DNA from 4 places in the Streptomyces sp. NPDC044044 genome. Region 4 is predicted to be linked to each of the others. Evidence: riboswitches for the same ligand, from Rfam matches in the RefSeq annotation. Region 4 holds a riboswitch; each other region holds the start of a gene.
The links. A riboswitch is a leader RNA that binds a small molecule or an ion and turns the genes downstream of it on or off. The one in region 4 is predicted to bind cobalamin.
Positions count from the first base shown of each region.

Region 1: linked by a shared signal. The riboswitch ahead of metE (5-methyltetrahydropteroyltriglutamate--homocysteine S-methyltransferase) and the one ahead of AC07AG_RS41810 (ABC transporter substrate-binding protein) in region 4 are both predicted to bind cobalamin.
Region 2: linked by a shared signal. The riboswitch ahead of AC07AG_RS00825 (energy-coupling factor ABC transporter permease) and the one ahead of AC07AG_RS41810 (ABC transporter substrate-binding protein) in region 4 are both predicted to bind cobalamin.
Region 3: linked by a shared signal. The riboswitch ahead of AC07AG_RS33870 (cobalamin biosynthesis protein) and the one ahead of AC07AG_RS41810 (ABC transporter substrate-binding protein) in region 4 are both predicted to bind cobalamin.

Region 1 covers NZ_JBWKFG010000001.1:169,450-174,267, forward strand. The annotation lists gene metE (5-methyltetrahydropteroyltriglutamate--homocysteine S-methyltransferase) at 1-2,144, opposite strand, end outside; cobalamin riboswitch at 2,306-2,523, opposite strand; gene AC07AG_RS00780 (3-hydroxybutyryl-CoA dehydrogenase) at 2,694-3,563, opposite strand; gene aceB (malate synthase A) at 3,560-4,818, opposite strand, start outside.
Region 2 covers NZ_JBWKFG010000001.1:182,358-187,175, forward strand. The annotation lists gene mmsB (3-hydroxyisobutyrate dehydrogenase) at 1-685, shown strand, start outside; gene AC07AG_RS00820 (enoyl-CoA hydratase) at 682-1,500, shown strand; cobalamin riboswitch at 1,660-1,843, shown strand; gene AC07AG_RS00825 (energy-coupling factor ABC transporter permease) at 1,874-2,638, shown strand; gene AC07AG_RS00830 (energy-coupling factor ABC transporter substrate-binding protein) at 2,638-3,048, shown strand; gene cbiQ (cobalt ECF transporter T component CbiQ) at 3,055-3,804, shown strand; gene AC07AG_RS00840 (energy-coupling factor ABC transporter ATP-binding protein) at 3,801-4,688, shown strand; partial or broken gene AC07AG_RS00845 (MFS transporter) at 4,677-4,818, opposite strand, start outside.
Region 3 covers NZ_JBWKFG010000010.1:65,543-70,360, reverse strand. The annotation lists gene AC07AG_RS33880 (putative cobaltochelatase) at 1-88, opposite strand, end outside; gene AC07AG_RS33875 (cobyric acid synthase) at 140-1,648, opposite strand; gene AC07AG_RS33870 (cobalamin biosynthesis protein) at 1,645-2,586, opposite strand; cobalamin riboswitch at 2,692-2,825, opposite strand; gene AC07AG_RS33865 (DUF397 domain-containing protein) at 3,071-3,286, shown strand; gene AC07AG_RS33860 (hypothetical protein) at 3,524-4,069, opposite strand; gene AC07AG_RS33855 (helix-turn-helix domain-containing protein) at 4,114-4,818, opposite strand, start outside.
Region 4 covers NZ_JBWKFG010000017.1:90,981-95,798, reverse strand. The annotation lists gene AC07AG_RS41820 (ABC transporter ATP-binding protein) at 1-450, opposite strand, end outside; gene AC07AG_RS41815 (FecCD family ABC transporter permease) at 447-1,478, opposite strand; gene AC07AG_RS41810 (ABC transporter substrate-binding protein) at 1,475-2,527, opposite strand; cobalamin riboswitch at 2,594-2,779, opposite strand; gene AC07AG_RS41805 (VOC family protein) at 2,787-3,233, opposite strand; gene AC07AG_RS41800 (AraC family transcriptional regulator) at 3,239-4,105, opposite strand; gene AC07AG_RS41795 (HAD family hydrolase) at 4,301-4,818, shown strand, end outside.

The DNA.
Region 1 (4,818 bases), on a different contig from region 4:
CTCGGTACGCGGGGGGAGTGGATGTCGTAGACGCCGGGACCCGCCTCGCGCGGATAGCCGTGCTCGGCCAGTTCGCGGGCCACCTGCATGTGCGAGCGGGCGGCTTCCAGGCTGATGACGTCGGCGTCGAGGTCGTCGATGGCCTGGACGATGTCGCCGAACTCCGCGTAGCACATGTGCGTGTGGATCTGCGTGTCCGGGCGTACGCCGCTGGTGGTGAGGCGGAAGGACTCCGTGGCCCAGTCCAGGTAGGCCGGGTGGTCGGCGGCGCGCAGCGGCAGCGTCTCGCGCAGCGCGGGCTCGTCGACCTGGATGACCGAAGTGCCCGCCTCCTCCAGGTCGTTGACCTCGTCGCGCAGGGCGAGCGCGACCTGGCGTGCCGTGTCGCCGAGCGGCTGGTCGTCGCGGACGAAGGACCAGGCGAGCATGGTGACGGGACCGGTGAGCATGCCCTTGACGGGGCGGTCGGTCAGGGAGTTGGCGTACGAGGTCCAGCGCACCGTCATCGGCTCGGGCCGGGAGATGTCGCCGGCCAGGACCGGCGGGCGCACATAGCGGGTGCCGTACGACTGGACCCAGCCGTGCTGCGTGGCGAGGTAGCCGGTGAGCTGCTCGGCGAAGTACTGCACCATGTCGTTGCGTTCGGGCTCGCCGTGCACCAGCACGTCGATGCCCACCTTCTCCTGGAAGGCGAGGACCTCGCGGATCTCGTTCTTGATGCGCTCCTCGTAGCCCGCCGTGTCGATACGGCCCGCGCGCAAGTCGGCGCGTGCCGTGCGCAGTTCGGTGGTCTGCGGGAACGAGCCGATGGTGGTCGTGGGCAGTTGCGGAAGACCGAGCCGGGTCCGCTGGGCCGCCGCACGCTCCGGGTAGGCGTGGGCGCGGCGGGCGTCGGCGCCGGTGATCGCGGCGACGCGGGAGCGTACGGCCGGGTCGTGGGTGAGGGCCGAGCCCGAGCGGGACGCCAGGCCGGCGCGGTTGGCGGACAGTTCGGCCGCGATGGCGCCCGTGCCCTGGGCCAGGCCGCGGGCCAGCGTGGCGATCTCGGCGGTCTTCTGGTGGGCGAAGGCCAGCCAGCGGGCGATCTGCGGGTCGATGTCCCGTTCGGCGGTGGCGTCCAGCGGGACGTGCAGCAGGGAGCAGGACGCGGAGACGTCGACCCGGTCGGCGAGGCCCAGGAGCGTGCCCAGGGTGGCGAGGGACTTCTCCAGGTCGTTGATCCAGATGTTGCGGCCGTTGACGACGCCCGCGACCAGACGCTTGCCGGGAAGACCGCCGACGGCGGCGAGGTCCTCCAGCTGGCTCGCGGCGGCCTCGGTGAAGTCCAGGGCGAGGCCCTCGACCGGAGCCTTGGCGAGCACCGGCAGCGCGTCGCCGAGCCTGCCGAAGTACGAGCCGACAAGGAGCTGAGGACGGTCGGTGAGCGCACCGAGATCGCGGTAGGCGCGGGCGGCGGCGTTGAGTTCGGCCGGGGTGCGGTCCTGGACCAGGGCGGGCTCGTCGAGCTGCACCCACTCGGCGCCCGCGGCGCGCAGGTCGGCGAGGACCTCGGCGTACACGGGCAGCAGACGGTCCAGGAGGGTGAGCGGCTCGAAATCGGCGGCCACGCCGGGCGCGGGCTTGGCGAGCAGCAGATAGGTGACCGGGCCGACAAGCACGGGGCGGGCCGCGAGGCCGAGCGCGACGGCCTCCTTCAGCTCGGCGACCTGCTTGGCGGAGTCGGCGGTGAAGACGGTGTCGGGGCCGAGCTCCGGCACGAGGTAGTGGTAGTTGGTGTCGAACCACTTGGTCATCTCGAGAGGGGCCACATCCTGCGTGCCGCGGGCCATCGCGAAATAGCCGTCGAGCGCGTCGGCGTCGACGGCCTCACGGTGCCGCTGGGGGACGGCGCCGACCATGACGCTGGTGTCCAGGACATGGTCGTAGTACGAGAAGTCGCCGGTCGGCACCTCGTGGATGCCTGCGTCGGCCAGGTGCTGCCAGGTGGACCGGCGCAGCTGCGCCGCGGTGTCCCGGAGGGCGTCGGCGGTGACGCGGCCCTTCCAGTAGCCCTCGACGGCCTTCTTCAGTTCCCGGTTGGGGCCCTGGCGGGGGTAGCCGTACACAGTGGCCTGTGCTGCCGCGGCTGCGGGCTTCGTTGTCACGGAAATCTCCTTCGCGAGATGACTCCTGAGCATCCCGGGACGGGACGCGGACGCGAAGGGGTGACGAACCGGGCGGACCGGACGCGCGCCACCGGCGCGGTGCTCCACCTGATCTGACGCCGACCCGCCCACGAGGTCACCGGGATGTCCGCACGTGAGGGGTCACGTACGGGCAACGGGCAGGTCTTCGGACTCGCGGGCACACCTGCCGAGGCAGGTTCCTACTGGCCGTCGCTTCCCGGATCCGCGCTCGGACCCAGTGCGTATGACGGCGGTCGTTCCCACTCACCGCTGCGGGGCAGTCCCGGATTCCCACCGGGTTCCCTCTTACGACGCGTCTGCCTGGCGGACAGGGCGAACCAGCTGCACAGGTCAGGCTAGAGGGTGATCGGCCTCCTGGGCAGTACTGATCACATTCCGGACCGTGAGGTGAGACACGGACCCCGCCCGTATCGGCACATGCGGGCGCGCGGAACGGATCACCAGTCCGTTCCGCGCCCCGCTCACAGCAGCCGCGGGCCCCTCAGCCCGGCGGCGGACCCGGGCCCCTCAGCCCCGGTCGTAGGTGTGGAACCCGCGGCCGCTCTTGCGGCCGAGCAGCCCCGCCTCCACCATGCGCTGGAGCAGCGGCGGCGGGGCGTACAGGGGTTCCTTGAACTCTTCGTAGAGCGATGCCGCGATGGAGGCGACCGTGTCGAGGCCGATCAGGTCCGCCAGCTTCAGCGGCCCCATAGGGTGCGCGCAGCCCAGCTCCATGCCCGCGTCCACGTCGGCGGGCGTGGCGAAGCCGGACTCGGTCATCCGGATCGCGGAGAGGAGGTAGGGGACGAGCAGCGCGTTCACGACGAAGCCCGCTCTGTCCTGGGAGCGGACGACCGTCTTGCCCAGGGTGTGCGTGGCGAAGTCCTCTACGGCGGCGACGGTCCGTGCGGCCGTGTGCAGTGAGGACACGACCTCGACCAGGGGAAGCACGGGGGCGGGGTTGAAGAAGTGCAGCCCGAGAACACGGTCGGCACGCCGGGTGGCCATCCCCAGACGCATGACCGGGATGGAGGAGGTGTTGGTGGCCAGGATCGCGTCGGGGTCCTCGACGACCTTGTCCAGGGTGGCGAAGATCTCCGTCTTCGCGGCGGTGTCCTCGACGACGGCCTCGACGACGAGCTGGCGGTCGGCCAGGTCGTCGAGGCTGCCGGTGAAGACCATGCGGGCGAGTGCGTCCTCGGCGCCGATGCGGTCCAACTTGCCTCGCTGGACAGCTCGTTCGAGCGACACGGCGACTCGCTCGGCGGCGGCGCGTGCGGCGAGTGCGTCGGCCTCGCAGACCACGGTGTCCAGGTCGGCGCGGGCGCACACCTCGGCGATCCCGGCGCCCATCTGGCCCCCGCCCACCACGCCGACCCGGCGGATGGCCGCGGTCATGACCGTCCCTCCGGGCGGCGCACGAGGTGACGGCTGTAGGCGTCCGTGGTGAAGAAGGCGGGCAACTCCCGTGCCAGGGCGGTCCGTTCGAAGAGTCCGCGGACTTCGTCGAGAGGGGCCCACGGGTACTCCGCGCCCAGGGCGGCGAGCTCGTCCCCCACCAGTTCAAGGACGGTCGCTCGATCGACGACCTGGTGGCGCAGCCACTGCCAGATCTGCACCCGGGCGATCTCGGCGGTGGCGGCGTCCTCCATGAGCCCGTACAGGGCGACGGCCCCCTGCCCGTGCAGCCATGCGGCGAAGTAGCGCAGGGCGACGGCGATGTTGGTGCGTACGCCATCGGAGGTGGGTGGCGCGCTGATGCGGCGCACGGAGAGCAGCCGGGCCGCCGTCACCTCGACGTCGTCGCGGGTGCGGTCGATCTGATGCGGGCGGGTGTCGAGCACCCCGTCGAACACCGCGCGGCAGACGGGTACAAGGGCGGGGTGGGCGACCCAGGAGCCGTCGAAGCCGTCCTCGGCCTCGCGTTCCTTGTCGAGCCGCACCGTGGCGAGGGCCGCCTGGTGGGCGTCCGGGTCCTTGCCCGGCATGTGGGCGGCCATGCCGCCGATGGCGTGGGCGCCGCGCTTGTGGCAGGTGCGTACGAGGAGTTCGGTGTACGCGCGCATGAAGGGGGCGGTCATGGTGACCTTCGCCCGGTCGGGAAGCAGGAAGTCGGTGCGGTGACCGAAGGTCTTGATGAGGCTGAACAGGTAGTCCCAGCGGCCCGCGTTGAGGCCGGAGCTGTGCTCCCGGAGCTCGTAGAGGATCTCCTCCATCTGGACGGCCGCCGTGATGGTCTCGATCAGGACGGTGGCCCGGATCGTGCCGCGGGGGATGCCGAGGAGATCCTGAGCCAGGACGAACACGTCGTTCCACAGCCGGGCCTCGTCGCGGTTCTCCAGCTTCGGCAGGTAGAAGTACGGGCCGTGCCCGGCGTCGATCTGCCGCTGGGCGCAATGGAAGAAGTAGAGCCCGAAGTCCACGAGCGACGCGGGCGCGGGCCGCCCGCCGATCAGCAGGTGCTCCTCGGTCAGGTGCCAGCCGCGCGGGCGGACGACGATGGTCGCGACCTGCTCGCCGAGCCGGTACCGCTTGCCCTCCGGCGTGCTGAAGTCGATCCTGCGCTCGATGGCGTCGAGCAGGTTCAGCTGACCGCCGACGATGTTGTCCCAGGTGGGCGAGGTGGCGCCCTCGAAGTCCGCCATCCACACCT
Region 2 (4,818 bases), on a different contig from region 4:
CCGCGAGGAGGGGCTCCTGGCCGCCGCGCGGCCCGGCACGCTGTTCATCGACTGCTCGACCATCGACGTGGCCGACGCGCGCAGCGCGCACGAGGCCGCCGTCGAGGCAGGGATGCGGGCCCTTGACGCCCCGGTATCCGGGGGAGTGGTGGGCGCCGAGGCCGGCACGCTCACCTTCATGGCGGGCGGCGGCGAAGCCGAGTTCGCCGATGCCGAGCCGCTGTTGACGGTCATGGGTAGGAAGGGGGTGCACTGCGGCGGGCCCGGCGCGGGGCAGGCCGCGAAGATCTGCAACAACATGATCCTCGGGGTCTCGATGATCGCGGTGAGCGAGGCGTTCGTACTCGGCGAGAGCCTCGGCCTGTCCCCTCAGGCCCTCTTCGACGTGGCGTCCACCGCGTCCGGCCAGTGCTGGGCCCTGACCGTCAACTGCCCGGTGCCGGGCCCCGTCCCGGGCAGCCCCGCCAACCGCGACTACCGGCCCGGCTTCGCCGCCCCGCTGATGGCCAAGGACCTGGGCCTTGCGGCCAACGCCCTGCATGCCAGTGGGATCCAGGCTCAACTCGGCCTGAAAGCAGCCGAGTTGTACGCCGCCTACGCGGAGGGCGCCGGAGCGGACCAGGACTTCTCCGGGATCGTCAACACCATCAGGCACCACAAGGCAGGGGACGGGAACAGCGCATGACCACGAAGGCCACGGAGAGCACGAATACCACGACGACCCCGGAGCCGTACGAGACGATCCGCATCGAACGCAAAGGCCGCACCGCACTGCTCACGCTCGACCGACCCAAGGCCCTGAACGCGCTCAACCTCCAGGTGATGAACGAGATCGTCGCCGCGACGGCGGACCTGGACCGGGACCCGGACATCGGCTGCATCGTCCTCACCGGATCGCCGAAGGCGTTCGCCGCCGGGGCCGACATCAAGGAGATGCGGCCCCAGAGCTACATGGACATGTATCTCAGCGACTGGTTCACCGCCTGGGACCGGCTCGGGGCGCTGCGCACGCCGACGGTCGCGGCCGTCTCCGGGTACGCGCTCGGCGGAGGCTGCGAGCTGGCCATGCTGTGCGACATCCTCCTGGCCGCCGACACCGCCGTGTTCGGACAGCCCGAGATCAAACTGGGCGTCATCCCCGGCATCGGCGGCTCTCAGCGGCTGACCCGCGCGGTGGGGAAGGCCAAGGCCATGGAGATGTGTCTGACCGGCCGGACCATGGACGCCGATGAGGCGGAGCGGGCCGGGCTCGTCTCGCGGGTGGTGCCCGCCGGTGAACTCGTGGACGAAGCACTGGCCGTCGCCGAGACCGTCGCGGGCATGTCCCTGCCCGTCGCGATGATGGCGAAGGAGGCGGTGTCACGCGCCTTCGAGACGACCCTCGCAGAGGGCGTCCGCTTCGAACGCCGCCTCTTCCATGCCGTGTTCGCGACCACGGACCAGAAGGAGGGGATGGCCGCCTTCGTCGAGAAGCGACCGCCCGGCTTCACGCACTCCTGACGCCCCACCCGCTCCCGACGCCAGAGGAAGGTGTGGCGCGCGCCAGGTGTGCACACGCCGGGCACAGGGGCTGACCAGGGGCGTACGCCCTGGTCGTGTGCGCTCGCGCGTGCCACAGCTGCGGTGGTCCCGCAAGTTGTCAGGAATCTCGGTTGAGCACTAAGGTCACCACGCCTTGGTGAACGGGAAATCCGGTGTGATGCCGGTGCGGCCCTCGCCACTGTGATCGGGAAGTCCGGCTCCAGCCCTCGCGGCAGCCACTGGGTGCTCACGCACCCGGGAAGGCGGAGTCCGGTCGGTACGACCCGTCAGCCAGGAGACCGGCCAAGGCACGTTGTCCATCCACGAGGTGCTGGAGAGGGTCTGCTTAGCCATGCACATAGCCGAGGGTTTCCTCCCACCGGCGCACGCGATCGCCTGGGGCGTAGCGTCCGCGCCGTTCGTCGTCCACGGAGTCCGCTCCCTGACCCGTGAGGTCAAGGAGCACCCGGAGAGCACCCTGCTCCTGGGCGCCTCCGGTGCCTTCACATTTGTCCTTTCCGCCCTGAAAATCCCCTCCGTGACGGGAAGTTGCTCGCACCCGACGGGCACAGGGCTCGGCGCGATCCTGTTCCGGCCGCCGATCATGACGGTGCTCGGCACCATCACCCTGCTGTTCCAGGCCCTGCTGCTCGCCCACGGCGGGCTCACCACGCTCGGCGCCAACGTGTTCTCCATGGCGATCGTCGGGCCATGGGCCGGATACGCCGTCTACCGGCTCCTGAAGCGGTACGACGTGCCGCTCATGGTCGCCGTGTTCTTCGGCGCGTTCGTCGCCGACCTGTCCACGTACTGCGTCACCAGCGTCCAGCTGGCGATGGCGTTTCCCGACCCCAGCAGCGGATTCATCGGCGCCCTGGGCAAGTTCGGCGGCATCTTCGCCGTCACGCAGATCCCCCTGGCCGTCAGTGAGGGACTGCTCACCGTCATCGTGATGCGGCTGCTCGTGCAGTCCAGCAAGGGTGAGCTGACGCGGCTCGGCGTGCTGCTGCAGGGCAAGCAGTCGGCCGCGAAGGCCACGAAGGCCACGACGACGGAGCAGACGGAGCAGACGGAGAAGGCGGAGAAGACGACGACGGAGACGGGGGCCAGCGCCTGATGAGCCGGAACGCGAAGATCAACACCCTGCTCCTCCTCATCGTCGCCGCGCTCGCGGTGCTGCCGTTGGCGCTGGGCCTCGGCGACGACGAGAAGGAGCCGTTCGCCGGGGCCGACGCCCAGGCCGAGACCGCGATCACCGAGATCAAGCCGGACTACGAACCGTGGTTCTCGCCGCTGTACGAACCCCCCTCCGGGGAGGTCGAGTCGGCGCTCTTCGCCCTGCAGGCCGCACTGGGCGCAGGCGTCCTCGCGTACTACTTCGGTCTGCGCAAGGGACGCAAGCAGGGTGCGGAGATCACACGATCGCAGGAGGCACCCGCACCTGCACCCGTACCCGCACCCGCACCCGCCCCCACGGAGCCGACAGCCGATGCGGAGGGCGCCCGGCCCGAGACCGAGCAGGTCTGACCCGGCGTGCTCCCCATCGACGCGGCGGCGCACAGCAGTCGCTGGCGCCGCCGCCATCCCGTGGACAAGGCTGTGCTCGGGCTCGGTCTCACCGTCCTTGCCGTCTCCCTGCCGCCCTGGCCGGGTGCCGCCCTGGTCCTGGTCGCCGCGCTCGCCGTACTGCTCGGACCCGCCGGTGTGCCGCCGCGCAAACTGTGGCGCGCCTACCGCGTGCCGCTCGGCTTCTGCGTCACCGGCGCCCTGACCCTGATCGTGCAACTCGGCGGGCCCGAAGGGTTCGTCACGCTCGCCGACGGCGGACCCGCGCGGGCCGGCGGCCTGCTCCTGCGCACGTCGGCGGCCTCGCTCGGCGTGCTGCTCTTCGCCTTCACCACACCGATGTCGGATCTGCTGCCCCGCCTGGTGAAGGCGGGCGTACCGGCGCCGGTCGTGGACGTCGCCCTGGTCATGTACCGGATGAGCTTCCTGCTCCTTGACTCCATGAGCAGGATCCGGCAGGCGCAGGCCGCACGCCTCGGCCACACCACCCGGGCCGCCACCTGGCGCTCGCTGGGCGGCCTCGGCGCCACCGCGTTCGTGCGGGCCTTCGGCCGGGCGACCCGGCTGCAGGCCGGGCTCGCCGGGCGCGGCTACGACGGAACCCTTCGGGTGCTCGTGCCCGACGCCAGGGTCTCCCGGGGCTTCGTGGCCGTCAGCGCGGTACTTCTCACGGCCCTGGTGGCCCTCACCCTCGTACTGGAAAGGCTTCTTCCATGAGCGAGCCGAGCGCTCCTCGCGAGCGAGAGGCGAGCGAGTCCCTGGTCGCTCTGCGCGCCGCTTCCTACGCGTACGAAGAAGGGCCCACCGTGCTCAGCGGCCTGGACTTCGACGTCACCGAGGGACGCGCCCTCGCGCTCCTCGGACGCAACGGCAGCGGCAAGACCACCCTCATGCGGCTGCTGAGCGGCGGACTCCGCCCGGACCAGGGCGGACTGACGCTCGGGGGCACCCCCGTGGCGTACGACCGCAAGGGTCTGACCCGGCTGCGCACCACCGTGCAGCTGGTCGTCCAGGACCCGGACGACCAGCTGTTCGCGGCCTCGGTCGAGCAGGACGTGTCCTTCGGGCCGCTGAACCTGGGGCTGTCCGACACCGAGGTCCGGGTGCGGGTCGCCGAGGCGCTCGCCGCGCTCGACATCAGCGCCCTGGCGGACCGGCCCACGCATCTGCTCTCCTACGGCCAGCGGAAGCGGACGGCCATCGCCGGCGCCGTGGCGATGCGCCCGCGCGTACTGATCCTCGACGAGCCGACCGCGGGGCTCGACCCCGACGGCCAGGAACGCCTCCTGGCCACCCTGCAGGGACTGCGGGACGCCGGGACGACCGTGGTCATGGCCACCCACGACGTCGATCTCGCCCTGCGCTGGGCCGACGACGCGGCGCTGCTCACGCCCTCGGGGGTGCGCACAGGTCCGGTCGCGACGATGCTGGCCCACCGCGACCTCCTGGCGCAGGCGGGCCTTCGCCTGCCCTGGGGGATCGCCGTCTCGGAGCTGCTGCGGACCAAGGGGCTGCTGGACGGCGCGGGTGAAGGGCCGCGCACGCCCGAGGAGTTGGCGGCCCTCACGGCCCCCGCGATGCCCGGTGCGTCAGCCGGCTGACGGGGCCTTGGCGCGGGTGGGCAGGAGCGCGACGGCAAGGAGCGGGACCGCGGCGAGCACGAGCCACGGCACCGAGGGCGGGAGCCCCGCGTCGAGCAGCGAGCCGGTCGCGGAGCTGCCCGCAAGGACG
Region 3 (4,818 bases), on a different contig from region 4:
CGACGGCGGGCGAGACGGCGTTGAGCAGCAGGGCGAGCCGCAGGTCGTCCTGCCCGACGAGAGCGGTGAACGGATAGGGGGTACTCACAAGGCCTCCATTACGTGATGCGGGGCGGGGCAGGGGACAGCGGCAGGAGGGTCATGAGGGCGCCCCCGGTGCGATGAAGGGGAGGCCGGGCGGGGCGCCGGTCTCGATCAGACGGAACAGGGCGTCCGTGTCCGCGTGTTCCTCGATGAGGTCACCGAGCAGGTCGAGCTGCTCCTCGCGCAGCGCGCCGAAGCTGGTGTCGGGCGCGGGCACGAAGCGGCGCCCCGCGGCCCGCGCGACCTCGGTGAGGAAGCGCCGCCGGAACGCGTCGCTCTCCAGCGACCCGTGCCAGTGCGTGCCCCACACCTCACCGACGCGGCAGCCGTCCAGGAAGGGCTCTCCGCCGAGGACTTGGGCGACGCCGTGATGGATCTCGTACCCCTCGACGGGTTCGCCGAGCGCCTCGCCGACCGGCCGCGCGAGGGTCTTCTCCCGCTCGAAGCGCACGCGCACGGGCAGCAGGCCGAGCCCGTCCACGGCTCCGGCCCGCGACTCGACGTCGTCCTCGATGTGCTCGCCGAGGACCTGGAAGCCGCCGCAGATCCCGAGCACGGGACGCCCCTCGGCGGCGCGCCGCGCGATGGCGTCCGCGAGGCCGCGCTCGCGCAGCCACTGAAGGGCGCGGACCGTCCCGCGCGTCCCCGGCACGACCACCAGATCGGCGTCGACGAGCTCGTCGGCCCGGTCCACGAACCGCACGACGACGCCGGGTTCGGCGGCCAGCGCGTCCACGTCCGTGAAGTTCGACATCAGCGGGACCGCACAGACGGCGACCCGCAGCACGTCCTCACCGACCGGGGGAGCGACGACGGACTCCCTGACGGCACCCCGCAGGGACACCCGCAGCCCGTCCTCCTCGTCGATGCCGAGGCCGTGCTGGAACGGCAGCACACCGAACGTACGCCGCCCGGTGAGTCCGAGAAGCATGTCGAGCCCGGGTTCGAGCAGCGAGACGTCGCCCCGGAACTTGTTGACGAGATACCCGGCGACCAACTCCTGGTCCTGGGCGCCGAGCAGCGCGGTCGTCCCGAAGAAGGAGGCGAAGACGCCACCGCGGTCGATGTCCCCCACCACGACCACGGGGAAGCGGGCGGCCCGCGCGATCCCCATGTTCACGATGTCCGTACGCCGCAGATTGATCTCGGCGGGGCTGCCCGCGCCTTCACAGATCACGGCGTCATAGCTGCCCCGAAGTTCCTCCAGGCATCCCACGACGGTGGACAGCAGCGCTTCCTGCCGCCCGCCGTGGTAGCCGCGCGCGGTCATCTCGCCCACGGGCTTGCCCATCAGGACGACCTGGCTGCTGCGGTCGCTGCCCGGCTTGAGCAGCACGGGGTTCATCAGCGCGCTCGGCTCGACCCGGGCGGCCTGCGCCTGCATGGCCTGGGCACGCCCGATCTCGGCACCCTCGCGCGTGACGAAGGAGTTGAGGGACATGTTCTGCGCCTTGAAGGGTGCGACGGACACCCCCTTGCGGGCCAGCCACCGGCAGATCCCGGCGGTGACGACGCTCTTCCCCGCATCCGACGTGGTCCCGGCGACGAGCAGTCCACCACTCATGAGGCCCTGCCTTTCCGTATCGTGCTCACGGCCGCGGCGACCCCCAGGGTCAGCAGCCCCACCCGCCGCGACAGCTTCACGGCCCGCTCGATGTCGGCGATTTCGACGCCCCGCCCCTCCCCGTTCAGGACGGGCCGGTGCTCGACACGCCCCGCGTACGAGAGAGTCCCCCCGAGCCGTACGCCCAACGCCCCGGCGAAGGCGGCCTCCACGGGCCCCGCGTTGGGGCTCGGGTGCTTGGCGGCATCGTCACGCCAGGCCCGCAGCGCACCGCGCGGCGAGTCCCCGGCGGCAGCCGCGAGCACGGCGGTGAGCCGGGCACCCGGCCATCCCAGTACGTCGTCAAGGCGGGCGGAAGCCCATCCGTAGCGCCGGTACTGCGCGGACTTGTGCCCGACCATGGCGTCGAGCGTGTTCACGGCCCGGAAGCCGACAAGCCCCGGGACCCCGCCAAGAGCCCCCCACACCAAGGCCCCCACCACCGCGTCGGAGGTGTTCTCGGCGACGGACTCGACCACGGCACGCGCGATGCCGTCGGCATCCAGCGCCTGCGGATCTCGCCCGCACAGATGCGGCAGCCGCTCCCGCGCCACCTCGACGTCCCCGGCGGCGAGCGCCCCGCCGATGGCCCGCGCCTCACGCCCGAGGGAGGTGCCGCCGACCACGGCCCAGGTGGTGGCGGCGGTCAGCGCGACGGAGGCGGCGCGGGAATCACGTACGAGAGAGGAGACCAGGGCGGCGGCACCGGCCGCACCCCCGGCGCACACCACGGCGTGCAGGGCGCCCCACCCGCGGTGGTCACGCCACAGCACACGCTCGACGACGCCGGCGGCCCGCCCGAACGCGGCGACCGGGTGCCCGCGACGAGGATCGCCGAGGAACAGATCACCGAGGAGGCCGGCGGCGGCGCCGTACGCGAAGTCGCGATCGGCACGCACGGGTTCAGCCGGCCGGTACGTGGAGGGGAACAGACAGGGGCACAGGAACCGGCAACGGGCGGCCGCGCATGGCGATATGTCCTCACTCAGGGTGTCCGCGCCCTGGTTCGACGTGACCGGCGGGGAGAGTTCCTGGCTTCCGAGGAGTCCGCTCCTCGATGACAGTGGCGGGACCGCGCCGGATTCGCACCGGCTTCCTCTCCTGCCGCCGTAATGGCTCCGGCAGTCCACCACGCCCGCGAACGCCCGTCAACTTGCCGTTGACCTGGGACGGGAGAGTGTGCCGAGGCACACATGAGGCCGGTTTTTCCCTAGGCCTGGAAATTGAACTTTCCTAGACTGGAACGCGACAACCGGAGAGCGGTCCACGAGTGATTTGGTCCGGGTCGTTACGTGGTGTGGTGGTTCTCGGCGGACCTGTCGGCCCTCCGAGATCACGGCGCTATCGTGCGGGACGCCGGTTCTCCGGTAGGGGGAGGTCGGCGTGGCCAATGAGAAGTCGTCGGGACGGCTGTGGCGCAGGAGCAGCTTCAGCGGGTACTCCGGAGACTGCGTCGAAGTCGCCTTCGTGCGGGAGACGGTGTTCGTCCGTGATGCGCAGAACCCCTCGGGGCCGTGCGTCGTCTTCTCCGGTGAGCACTGGCAGGCGTTCCTGAACGCTCTTGTCGGCGACGGGGGAGAGGGAGGGGGGACAGGATGACCGAGCATCATCTCGCCGAAGTGCGGCACCTGGTGAGAGGCGGGCACGGGGGGAAGCGCGGGACATCGGGGACCGTCGTGGTCGTGGCGGGGTGCGTGCTGCTCGGCGCGGCTGCCGCCCTCGTCGGTGCGGCGGCTTCTCTCCTGGTCGAGGGCACGGCCGCCCGGCTGGCCGTCTGGGCCTTCGCGGCCATGGCGGCCGCTGTGTCCATGGGGCTCTGGTGGGGCTCGGCGGAGTTCAGGCAGGATCATCGGCCTCGGCCCTGGGCTCGGGCCGCTGGGCGGGAACCACAGCACGGCGGTCGTCGCTGAGCGTGGGCGTCGCCCCTGCCTGCGAGATCAGCTGGGTGAGCTGGCGGCTCAGCGCGACCACGGGCGCCGAGAAGACGGCGATCACCGGGCCGACCGTCCAGAAGCCCGTCATGCCGACGCTGCTCAGGACGACGAGCACTCCGGTGAGCGTCAGGACCAGAACGAGTATGCAGCCGGTGCAGTAGACGATCCTCGTCGTGAACGTCCGGAGACTGTCGTCCGTGCGATGGCGGTCCAGCGTGTCCATCCGGTCCGTGCGGCCCTGGTCGGCCATCGCCTCGCGGACGAGCTGGTTGTAGGTGGGGCCGTCGGCCGGTGTCGGTCCGGGAGAGGTGTCGACGGTGGCATCGGAGGCCGGGCCGGTGGAGGCCCCACCGCCACCTTGCGCACCACCCGAACCACCGCTTCGCCACGGCGCCTGCCCGATGGCCGTGAGGACCCCGTGCCACCACTCTCGCAACGCGGCTGGCATGTTGAGGCCTCCTCGCTCCTCACGGACTCCTTGGGCCCGAGAGGTCAGCTGCTGTCAATGCCGTCCCTGACCTGACGGATCAGGTCGAGGGCCTTCTCTCCGTCGTGCGCGGTCTCGCGGAGGGACTCGAAGCACTCCTGGTGACGCACGATCAGCTCGTGGTCGTCACGGATCGACTGGTTTCCCTGTGCTTCGAGGTAGAGCAGGTCCTCGTCGTCCAGGAAGCCGAGCAGGATGAAGCTGCTCAGGGTGGAGTAGTGGGCGCCTGCCGTGAACGGCAGCACCTGGAGGGACACCTTCGGGCGCTCCGAGATGTCGATGAGGCGCTGCAGTTGGGCGCGCTGTACGCGTGGTCCGCCGACCTGCCGGTGCAGCGCGGCCTCGTCGACGACGAAGAACGTCCACGGCGGGTTCTCACCCTCCAGGGCGCGCTCCTGGCGTGCCGTCCGCAGTTCCACGATCTTCCGCGCCTGCGCCTCGTCCAGACGCGGGGTGAGGAGCGCCATCGCGTATTCGTCCGTCTGCAGAAGGCCGGGCACGATGATCGGGTTGTACGTGCGAAAGGATGCGGCGGCGCTCTCGTACCCCAGGTACTGACTGAACTGCGGCCCGATGACGTCGTTGTACCTGGCCCACCAGCTCGGCCCCTTGGAGCCGCGGGCGGCTGCTTCGAGCTCTGCGCCCAGTTCCTGGTCCGTCACGCCGTACTGCTGGAGAAGGGCGCGCAGATCGGTCACGGAGAGGCTGAC
Region 4 (4,818 bases):
GTGCCAGGACTGGCCCGCCCGGTCGGAGAGACCGGTGCGGGTCAGGGCCTCGCGCACCGCCTCGTCGTCCTGGGGCGTGGAGGGTGACCACGCCCTGCGGTGCGGGATGCGGCCCAGGCGTACGACCTCCTCCACCGACAGCTCGACCTGCGTGGTGGCGTCCTGGTCCACCACCGCCACCCGGCGTGCCACCGTGCGGCGGCCCACGTCCCGCAGCAGTCGGCCGTCCAGGGTGACCACTCCCGATGCCGGGGCCAGGACGCCCGCCAGGATGCGCAGGAGCGTGGACTTGCCCGAGCCGTTCGGGCCGAGGAGGCCGACCGTGGCTCCGGGGGGCGGGGCCAGGGTCACTCCGTCGACGATGAGCCGGCCGCCGGCCTCTCTGGCCACCCGGTCGGCGCGCAGGCCGGGTTCGACGGGTCGGGGCGTGCCGTCCGGGCGTGACGTCATGTCGTCCTCCGGGTGCGGTAGAGGACCAGGACGAACGCCGGGACGCCGATCAGGGACGTCACCACGCCCACCGGCACCTCCTGCGGGTCGAGGACCGTGCGGGCCAGCGTGTCCACCCACACCAGGAACACCGCGCCCGCGAGCGCCGTGACCGGGAGCAGCCTCGCGTGCCCGGGGCCGACCAGGGCGCGGGCCGCGTGCGGCAGGACCAGGCCCACGAAGCCGATGGCGCCCGCGCTGCTGACCAGGGCCGCCGTGAGCAGGGCGGTGACGGAGAGCAGGATCAGCCGGGTGCGGGCGACATGGACGCCCAGCGTCGCCGCCGCGTCCTGGCCGAACACGAACGCGTCCAGGGTGCGGGCGTGCGCCAGGCAGATCGCGAGGGCCACGAAGAGCACCGCCCCGCACATCCACACGTCCGTCCAGCCCACCCCGCTCAACGAGCCGAGCAGCCAGAACAGGACACCCCGCGTAGTCTCCGCGTCGCCCGCCGTGAGGATCACGAACGAGGTGAGCGCGGAGAAGAGCTGCATCGCCGCCACCCCGGAAAGGACCACGCGGTCGACGCTCCCGCCCAGGGTGTGGCTGAGCAGCAGGACCAGGGCGAAGGAGAGGACGGCTCCCACGAAGGCGCCCGCCGAGACCGACACCACTCCCCCGCCGACCCCCAGGACGACGATCACGACCGCGCCCGTGGAGGCCCCCGAGGAGACACCGAGCACGAAGGGGTCGGCGAGCGGGTTGCGCAGCAGGGACTGGAGGACCGTTCCGCAGACCGCGAGGCCCGCGCCGCAGACCGCCGCGAGGAGCGTGCGCGGCATGCGCAGGTTCCAGACGATGCCGTCCCGGATGGGCGTGAGCGTGGCCTCTCCCCAGCCGAGGTGCGCCGCCACCGCCGACCACACGTCCGGTACGGAGATGTCCGCGGGGCCGATGGTGACGGCCACCGCCACGGACAGGGCGAGGACGGCGACGCCCACCGTCCAGAGCAGGGTCTGCCGTATGCCGCCCGTGAGGGCTCGCGTCACTTGGCGAGCCCGAACTCGCGCAAGGCGTCGGCGACTTGCTCCACGCCGTCCACCGTGCGGATCGTCGGGTTCATGGCCTGGCCGCTCAGGAGCACGTACCGCTTCTTCTTCACGGCGGTCAGGTTCTTGGTGACCGGGTTGGACTCCAGGAACTCGATCTTCTTCTTCGCGCTCTCGGCCGTCTGCGACTTGCGTGTGAGGTCGCCGATGACCAGGACGTCCGGGTCGCGGTCGGCCACCGTCTCCCAGTTGATCTGGGGCCACTCCTCGCGGGTGTCGTCGAAGACGTTCTTCACGCCCAGTTCGCGGGTGATGATGCCCGGCGCACCGCAGCAGCCCGCCATGTAGGGGGCGTCGGAGTTGGCGAACCAGTAGAGGAGCGACGTGCCGGACGCGTCAGCCTTCTTGACGGTCTTCGTGGCCTTCGCCACCCGGCCCTTGAGCTCCGTGATCAGGCGTTCGCCGCGCTTCTCGACGCCGAAGGCCTTGGCCAGGTCGCGTATCTCGCCGTACACGGTGTCCATGGTCAGCGTCTTGTCGCGGCGGCCGTCGCCGTCGCCGCTGTTGTCCTTGCCCGCGCAGTCGGAGGGCGAGACATAGGCGGGTACGCCGAGTTCGGCGAACTTGGCGCGGTCGGCGACGCCGCCCTTGCTGACCGTCGCCAGGAAGGACGCGGTGACGAAGTCCGGTTCCTCGGCGAGGACCTTCTCGAAGGAGGGGTAGCTGTCGGCGAGCCGCTCGACCTTGGCGTTGTCCTTCTCCAGGCCCTTGAGGACCGGGTCCGTCCAGGTGCCGGTGCCGGCCATGCGGTCGGCGAGGCCGAGTGAGAGCAGGATCTCGGTGGAGCCCTGGTCGAGGGAGACCGCCCGCCGCGGCGGGGCCTTGATCTCCGCCTTCTTGCCGCAGGAGGTGAGGGTGACCGGGTACCCCTCGGCCTTCTTTCCCGAGGGGCCCGATGAGCCGCCCGACGAGCCGCAGGCGCTCAGGGTGACGGTCAGGGCTGCGGCGAGAATGCCGGATATACGTACACGACGGGCTGTGGAGGACACACGATCCCTTGAGTCTCACGGCTCATACGCGGAGCCTGGCCTGCTTCGTCACCTCCGCCGCTCGGTGCGCGGGCGAAGGTGCCAGCAGGTCTTCGGACTCGGGGATCGGCCGGGCGGGGCGCCTTCCCAGGCGTCCGTGGACGCCCAGTGGCCGTGGCCCCGCCCGTTCCCCCTCACCGCTGCGCGTCAGTTCCGGATTCGCACCGGATTCCCTGGCCCTGGTGTGGGTTGACTGGCGTCCGCAAGCTATCACGCGAGGTCAGGCCGATTTGTCGGGCCTCGGCGCCCCGCGGTACGTGCCGAAGGACCACTTGTTGCCCTCGGGGTCGGCGATCGCGAACTCCCTGCTGCCGTACGGCTGGTCCTCGATCTCACGGATGATCTCGACGCCCGCGGCGCTGAGCCGCTGGTAGAGGTCGTCCACGCGGTCGGTGACGACGTACGCGCCGAAGGTGCCCGGCTTCAGGCACCAGGCCTCGGACTTCTCGTCGTACGAGCCGAGCATGATCGCACCGCCCTCGGGCCAGTCGAGCTCGGCGTGGGCCACGCGGTCGCCGTCCTCGTAGACGGCGGTGCGCAGGAAGCCGACCGTGCCGACCAGGAAGTCGATCAGGGCGGGGGCGTCGTGGGCCTGGAGCGTGGGCCAGACGGCGGGGGCGCGCCCGGCGGAGGTGGACGGGGGCTGCTGCTTCTCGGTGGTGTTCATGGGTCCTACTCTTCGCCCACGCCATAGCTCCCGGCTTGGATATTCCGGCACTCTTCGGCCAGCCAGCCGCTGGGGCTCACCCCGGTGTACTGCCGGAAGTCCCGCACCAGGTGGGAGTGGTCGTAATAGCCGCAGTCGGCGGCGACGCGGGCCAGATCGGGGGCGGCTCCAGCGGCCACGGAGCGTGCGACGGCGCCGCGTGCGCGCTGGAAGCGCATCAGGCGGCCCGCCTGCTTGGGGCTCAGGCCCGTCTCCGCGCGAAAGAGCGTGGTGAGGCGGCGTTCGCTGAGCGCGACATGCCGGGACAGACCGCGCAGGGTGCCCACGCCCTGGTGCCGGGCCAGCCAGGCCCAGGCCTCCGCGACCTCGGGGCGTACGGATCCTGCGGTGTCCTGTGCGGCCACGCGCTGCCTCAAGTAGGCGGACAGGGAGGCGAATCGCTCCTCCCAGCCGCCCTGCTCGCACAGCAGCTCCCGTACGTCGGCGGCGCGGCGCCCCATCACGTCGGCGCCGGACGTCACCAGGTCGTCGGCCAGTTCCGCCGCCGGTACGCCGAACAGTGCGCGGGCGGCGAGCGGGTGCACGGCGAGCTGGATGCCCGCCTCGTGCTCGGGCCGCACCACGTACGCCGGGGACTGGTGCAGGCCGCCGACGACGATGTCGGTGCGGGACGCGTCGGGGCCGCCCGCCTGCTCGGGGCTCTCGCCGGTCACGACGGGGCCGTCCAGGGAGAAGATCAGCGTCAGATACGGGGACGGCAGGCCGCGGTGGAATCCGGGGTGCTCCCCCGCCGTGCGGTAGCCGACGGCGGACACCACCATGCCGTCGAGCCGCGGAGCGGCCCGCACGAACTCCCGGGAGGCGGTCTCCATGCCTTCCAGTATGCGATGGGCGCGACTCGGGAGCAGGCCCGTACGCCTGACGGGCGTCCGATGCGACTACCCGCGGGCGCGCGTCCCATGCCCGCCGCGTCCGGTGATGTCGATCATGGGAATCCGCCGCCCGACCTCATACGATGACCCGCCGCTCCGGACGGGGCGCAGACCGCTCTCAGGGGGCACGAAATCATGGCAGTAAAGGCAATGGGCAAGCTGGCCGTACTCGGCACGGCGGGCGCGCTCACCGCGGCCGTCCTCGCGGGGACGGCGCTGTGGCCCGGCACGGACGCCACGGCGGCGGACGCCTCCGCCAGGACCGCGAAATCCTCGGCGAAGACCGCGACCGAGCTGGCGCACTGGCCCGAGCCGGTCGCGAAGAAGCTGGGCAAGGTCATCGCGAAGAACGAGGACAAGGGCGCGTACGCCGTCTTCGACGCGGACAACACGACCTACCGCAACGACCTGGAGGAGTCCCTCCTGCCCTTCCTGGAGATGAAGGGGGTGCTGACCCGCAAGTCGATGGACCCGTCGCTGAAGATCATTCCCTTCAAGGACACGGCGAAGCACAAGGAGAGCCTCTACAGCTACTACAACCGGCTCTGCGAGGTCGACGACCAGGTCTGCTACCCGTGGGCCGCGCAGATCTTCTCCGGTTTCACGCTGAAGCAGCTCAAGGGGTACGTCGACGAGCTCCTGGCCCACGACAA